2 linked regions of the Zobellia nedashkovskayae genome follow. The protein of the gene in region 2 binds, or shares a complex with, the protein of the main gene of each other region. Links are inferred from orthologs where the notes say so. Each region holds a gene or a part of one and is shown on either strand. Other genes may lie near its edges. The genes, in order: IWB64_RS16895 and uvrB.

What was found.
Region 1: the proteins of uvrB (region 2) and IWB64_RS16895 are in contact, whole or in part, in a crystal structure (PDB 7EGT), measured with the Thermus thermophilus proteins. The link is inferred for Zobellia nedashkovskayae from one-to-one orthologs. Residues at the interface, in WP_096411307.1 of Thermus thermophilus: Glu23, Leu25, Arg26, Asp27, Gly28, Glu29, Arg30, Phe31, Arg55, Glu326, Asp327, Phe328, Glu379, Ser382, Gln383, His398, Gly400, Arg401; in WP_096412145.1 of Thermus thermophilus: His654, Arg656, Phe657, Gln666, Asp668, Glu669, Lys680, Arg681, Leu682, Ser683, Lys685, Tyr686, Ala687.

Annotation. Positions count from the first base shown.
Region 1 is NZ_JADDXR010000002.1:4,111,842-4,115,188, reverse strand. Bases 158-3,169 are described here. They hold IWB64_RS16895 (ATP-dependent helicase), read left to right. Parts: upstream 158-504; coding sequence 505-2,835; downstream 2,836-3,169. Other genes in these bases: IWB64_RS16890 (L-threonylcarbamoyladenylate synthase), read left to right, coding at 2,969-3,169; ychF (redox-regulated ATPase YchF), read left to right, coding at 158-307. In the rest of the region: more of ychF, read left to right, coding at 1-157; more of IWB64_RS16890, read left to right, coding at 3,170-3,347. UniProt on the Escherichia coli protein: A helicase with DNA-dependent ATPase activity. Unwinds DNA duplexes with 3'-5' polarity. Translocates on single-stranded DNA with 3'-5' polarity. Initiates unwinding more efficiently from a nicked substrate than double-stranded DNA.
Region 2 is NZ_JADDXR010000002.1:189,137-192,415, reverse strand. The notes cover bases 31-2,974. They hold uvrB (excinuclease ABC subunit UvrB), read right to left. Parts: upstream 2,525-2,974; coding sequence 536-2,524; downstream 31-535. Other genes in these bases: IWB64_RS00745 (T9SS type B sorting domain-containing protein), read right to left, coding at 2,584-2,974; IWB64_RS00755 (Hsp20/alpha crystallin family protein), read left to right, coding at 31-98. Also shown: more of IWB64_RS00755, read left to right, coding at 1-30; more of IWB64_RS00745, read right to left, coding at 2,975-3,279. UniProt on the Escherichia coli protein: The UvrABC repair system catalyzes the recognition and processing of DNA lesions. A damage recognition complex composed of 2 UvrA and 2 UvrB subunits scans DNA for abnormalities.

The sequences.
Region 1 (3,347 bases), 3.9 Mb from region 2 along the record:
AGAACCGGGTTCTGCTAAATTAATTCGCGGTGCTTATAAATTATTAAATTTAGAAACATATTTCACAGCTGGTGTAAAGGAAGTACGCGCTTGGACTATTCCTGTTGGTGCAACTGCTCCACAGGCCGCTGGTGTAATTCATACGGATTTTGAGAAAGGCTTTATTCGTGCCGAGGTTATTGCTTATAATGACTATGTGCAATTTGGTAGCGAGGCTAAGGTGAAGGAAGCTGGTAAAATGCGTGTAGAAGGTAAAGAGTACATTGTTAAAGATGGCGATGTTATGCACTTTAGATTCAACGTATAGTTTTCATTACATTTATGAAAAATAGAGCTATAACTATTTGTTAAGCTCATAGTAAAATAATTTTTTAAGACCACATGAGTATATCTTATGTGGTCTTTATTTATAAATAGCCTTTCTGTTTATAAAAGAAATCAACATCATTTTAGGATAAGCCTATTTATGGTTAAATTCACAATTCTAAAAAACACTCTAGTAAATTGAAGAATTTCATAGATGAATTGAACGATGCCCAAAGAGCACCCGTTCTACACAAAGATGGACCGTTAATGGTTATCGCAGGAGCTGGCTCAGGCAAAACAAGGGTTCTTACCTATCGTATCGCGTATTTAATGCAGCAAGGTGTTGATCCTTTTAATATCCTGGCATTAACCTTTACCAATAAGGCAGCGCGTGAAATGAAAGAACGTATTGCCAAGATAGCAGGGAAGTCGGAGACTAAAAACCTTTGGATGGGTACGTTCCACTCCGTTTTTGCCAAGTTACTCCGGTTTGATGGCGATAAACTGGGTTTTCCTAGCAATTTCACTATTTACGATACGCAAGATTCGCAACGGCTATTAGCTTCCATTATAAAGGAAATGGGTCTTGATAAGGATATTTACAAGTATAAACAGGTACAAAATCGTATCTCGTCATTTAAAAACAGTTTAATAACCGTTAAAGCTTATTTGAAAGACCCTGATTTGGTAGAGGCAGATGCTATGGCCAAAAAACCCAGAATGGGAGAAATATACCAAAACTATGTGGATCGCTGTTTTAAAGCGGGCGCTATGGATTTTGATGACCTTCTACTTCGTACGAACGAACTTTTAAATCGTTTTCCTGAAGTATTAGCTAAGTATCAAGATAGGTTCCGCTACATTTTGGTAGATGAGTACCAAGATACCAACCACTCGCAATATCTTATTGTAAAAGCACTAGCAGACCGTTTTCATAACATTTGTGTGGTGGGTGATGATGCACAGAGTATTTATTCGTTTCGCGGGGCGAATATTAGTAACATTTTAAACTTTCAGAAAGATTATGATAATGTGGGCATGTATCGCTTAGAGCAAAATTATAGATCCACAAGAAATATAGTAAATGCGGCAAACTCAATTATCGCAAAGAATAAAGAGCAGCTAGAGAAAATAGTTTGGACATCAAATGATGACGGTTCAAGCATTAAGATACATCGAAGTACAACTGATGCCGAAGAAGGTAGGTTTGTGGCTGGTTCCATTTGGGACCATAAGATGAACGAGCAATTGGGTAACGGTGAATTTGCCATACTCTATCGTACCAACTCGCAATCACGTGCTATGGAAGACGCGTTACGAAAGCGTGATATTCCTTATCGTATTTACGGTGGACTTTCTTTTTATCAGCGAAAAGAGATAAAAGATGTGTTGAGTTATTTGCGTTTGGTCATTAATCCTAAGGATGAAGAAGCACTTAAGCGAATAATCAATTTTCCTACAAGGGGTATCGGTCAAACTACTTTGGATAAATTAACGGTTGCCGCCAACCATTATAACCGTTCCATTTTTGAGGTGATTCAGAATCTTGATAAAATTAATCTGAAAATCAATAGTGGTACGCAACGAAAGCTACAGGACTTTACTACTATGATACAAAGTTTTCAGATCATGAACCAAACTGCGGATGCTTTTGTCATGGCTGAACATGTGGCCAAGAAATCGGGTATTCTTTTAGAGTTTAAAAAAGATGGAACTCCAGAAGGTATTGGTAAAATGGAGAATATCGAAGAGCTACTTAACGGTATTAAAGATTTTGTAGAAGGACAGGTGGAAATTGCCGATGCTACAGGAAGCATAGGTGAATTTCTTGAAGATGTGGCCTTGGCAACAGATTTAGACAATGATAAAGGAGATGATGACCGTGTTGCCCTTATGACCATTCACTTGGCTAAGGGACTTGAATTCCCATACGTTTATATCGTGGGTATGGAAGAAGATTTATTCCCTTCGGGAATGAGTATGAACACCCGGAGCGAACTGGAGGAGGAGCGAAGGTTATTCTACGTGGCTCTTACACGTGCAGAAAAACAGGCATATCTTACTTATACTCAAAATAGATACCGATGGGGTAAATTGATAGACGCAGAACCTAGTCGGTTTTTAGAGGAAATAGATGAGAAGTATGTAGAGAATCTCACTCCAATCGATACAGGTTACCGTTACAAACCACTGGTGGATAACGATATTTTCGGAGAAATTGATAAAAGTAGGTTGCGGCAAGGTAAACCTACCAAAGGAACACCACCACCTAGTAGTAAAAAACCTAACGAAGGTCAACTTAGGAAACTTAGGAAATTAAAACCTGAACTGGCTACTCCTATTGGGAATACCAATATGGTAGACCCAAATTTAGCGGAGGGTAGTATCATAAACCATACTCGTTTTGGTCGTGGAAAAGTAATTAAAATAGAAGGAGTAGGGAATGATAGAAAAGCAGAAATTCAGTTTGTAAAAGGAGATATAAAAAAACTCTTGCTTCGTTTTGCTAAGCTGGAGGTCATTTCGTAAAATTGGTTTTAGAATTATATTTTTTCTGAATCCATTCTCCATGTGAAGAGATTTAATAGGTTAAAAATCGATTTTATAAAGAGCAAACACTAGTAGTAAAAAATTTATTTTATATAGTGATTAGGTTAAAAAAATGGCAGATTTTATAAAAATATACGAAGAGAATCCAAACCCTAAAGAAATAAAAAGGGTAGTGGATGTGCTGCAGAAAGGTGGTTTAGTTATTTATCCAACAGATACTGTATACGGTTTGGGTTGCGATATTACCAAATCGAGAGCGTTAGAGAAGATAGCCCGGATTAAAGGTATAAAGTTAGCTAAGGCTAATTTTTCTTTTATCTGTGCGGATTTAAGCAATCTCTCTGATTATGTGAAGCAAATAGATACGGCTACTTTTAAAATACTTAAAAGGGCGCTGCCAGGACCTTATACTTTTATTCTCCCTGGTAATACAAACCTACCTAAGGACTTTAAAAAGAAGAAGACCGTAGGTATTAGAGTCCCGGATAATT
Region 2 (3,279 bases):
ATATAAAAGCTGATTATGTTGATGGTGTTTTAAAGGTAGAATTACCCAAAAAAGAAGAAGCTTTGCCAAAACCTAAGCGTCTTATTGAATTAAAGTAATAGTTAGATTGGTTGTTTTATCGTCAAGATAAAACGTTTCATAATCCCGATTTGATCGGGTAGATTTAAGTTTGGTTGGTTAGTTGAAGAAGCGCCTTGGAGTCATTTCTAAGGTGCTTCTTTTTTATTGATTTAAGAATATTAATAATGCTAGTATTGTCGGGAAAGTTTTGACCATTTTGATTTTAAGGTGACCATCTTAAAATCAAAATGCATGAAGAGCGTCTAGAAAAAAACATATTTTCATTTATATTTAAGAAGAAAACTAGAGTAGTGCCAAGAGGTGTTTTTAAGCGTAAATATGACTTTGAAACCTAATTTAGTCTTGTCTAAAAATAGAGGTTATTAATTTGTAAATCAGTTTCTAAAGGTGTGTTAAGTAAATATAATATTTAGCGTGTAAGGAAAATTCATAATTTTAATAAAAAGGAGTAAAATTAGACCTTTTCCTGAAGTAATTTAATCTCATCTCTCAGTTTTGCGGCATGCATAAAATCAAGTTCTTTTGCAGCTTTTTCCATTGCCTTTCTTTTTTCTCGAACCATTTTTTCAACTTGATCTTTTGTCAAATAATCGAGGTCCGGTTCGGCAGCTCTCATCTCTTCTTTTTGGAAATGATATGTAGAAACTGAATTTTTTGAGAGTACACTATCCAAACTTTTATTCAATGATTTTGGTACGAGACCATGTTTCGTATTATAGGCAATTTGCTTTTCACGACGGTAGTTTGTTTGATCAATGGTCATCTGCATACTCGCCGTAATTTTATCAGCATACATTATCGCTCTACCGTTTAAATTTCTTGCTGCTCTACCAACGGTTTGTGTTAGCGATCTATTGCTTCGCAGAAAGCCTTCTTTGTCCGCATCTAAAATTGCTACCAAAGAAACTTCTGGTAAATCCAATCCTTCACGAAGGAGGTTTACTCCTATTAACACATCAAATATACCTTTTCTAAGGTCTTGCATGATTTCTACTCTTTCCAGTGTATCCACATCACTATGAATATAACGGCAACGAACATTTATACGTGTTAGGTACTTGGCAAGTTCTTCGGCCATTCTTTTGGTCAAAGTGGTTACCAAGGTTCGTTCATCTTTCTCTACCCGTAACTGAATCTCTTCTACAAGGTCATCAATTTGGTTTTGGCTTGGTCTTACCTCAATAATAGGGTCTAAAAGCCCCGTTGGCCTAATAACCTGTTCTACAAACACTCCTTGGCTTAGTTGTAACTCGTAATCTGCAGGTGTGGCACTAACGAATATTGCTTGATTTTGAAGTGCTTCAAATTCTTCGAACTTTAAAGGGCGGTTGTCCATAGCGGCAGGAAGTCGGAATCCGTAATCTACTAAATTCACTTTTCTAGAACGGTCGCCACCGTACATCGCGTGTACCTGTGGTATCGTAACATGACTTTCATCAATCACCATTAAATAATCATCAGGAAAATAATCCAAAAGACAGAAAGGTCTTGTACCAGGTAGGCGACCATCTAAATAGCGCGAATAATTCTCAATACCAGAACAATAGCCGAGTTCACGAATCATTTCTAAATCAAAACTTGTGCGTTCTTCAAGACGTTTTGCTTCAAGTGGTTTCCCTATTTCCTTAAAATAATCTACCTGCTTTACCATATCTTCCTGAATCTGATGAATAGCACCTTGGAGGATGTCAGGAGAAGTAACGAACATGTTGGCAGGGTAGATGTTTAAAGTTTCATAAACCTCAATCACATTGTTGTTAAAAGGGTCAAAAGCTTCTATTTCTTCAACTTCATCACCAAAAAAGTGAATACGGAAAGCATGATCGGCATAACTAGGAAAAACGTCAACAACGTCTCCTTTTACCCTAAAATTACCATTTCTAAAATCAGCCGTGGTTCTAGAATATAGGCTCTGTACCAATTGATGTAGAAACTTGGTGCGGGCAATTACTTGGTCTTTTTTAATTGTGATGACATTCTTTTGAAATTCCACAGGGTTTCCAATACCGTACAAACACGAAACGGAAGCCACCACTAAAACATCACGACGCCCCGAAAGTAAAGACGAAGTGGCACTCAAACGTAGTTTTTCAATGTCTTCATTTATAGAAAGATCTTTCTCTATATAGATTCCAGATGAGGGTATAAAAGCTTCCGGTTGGTAATAATCATAGTAAGAAACAAAATACTCAACCGCGTTTTCTGGAAAAAACTGTTTGAATTCAGAGTACAACTGTGCTGCTAATGTTTTGTTATGGGCAAGCACTAGAGTAGGACGTTGCACCTGTTCAATTACGTTAGCGACGGTAAAGGTCTTACCCGAACCCGTAACTCCCAAAAGGGTTTGGTAGCGCTCACCGGCATCCATTCCTTCTACAAGTTGCTTTATGGCTCCTGGCTGATCGCCGGTTGGTTTGAACTCTGAGACTACTTTAAATTTCATCCTTTAAAATTACGAAAGAAGAGTGATTTAAAGTGACTGGATTGAAATATTCTGGGTAACTATCGCTTTAATGCAAAATGGCCAGTTATTACTTCTTTGTTTTCAATATTTTCAAATCGGTACCAATAATCTGAAGATGGTAAAGGTTTGCCATTGTAAGTCCCATCCCATGTATTGTACAGTGAGTTTGTTTGGAACACTAATTTTGCATAGCGGTCAAAAATACTTAATGTACCTCTTGGAGAACAGACATCTGTAATGGGAACATAATTGTCATTCGCTCCATCATTATTTGGTGTAAAGAAATTGGGGAAATCAATTGTACATGAGATTTCAGGTTCTGGTTTTTCTTCGCATAATAAGGGGTCTATCAATATAGTAAAACTGTTTTCATTAGAACAAGATGCAGATTCATTGTAAATATAAACGGTCAGTGAAACGTTTATGATATCACCTGCAAAAAGCTCGGTACCTGTACCGTTGGTTTGAGTAAAGTAATTGCCATTGTTGAGAATAGGTAGAGCGTAGTTCTCGCAAACCTCCACATCTAAAATGCTATCGATTAGGGTAGGACTATCTATTTGAATATTAAAGTTATTCTCGTTTGAACAACCATTTGTTCTGGTATACACGTAAAGTGTTTGTGAAGCTGTTATTACATCCCCTGCATTTAATTGTGTGCCACCTGTATTTGTATCGGTATAATAGTAATTGTCAACTGAAAGGGGTGGTAATGTATAACTTTCGCAAGTAAT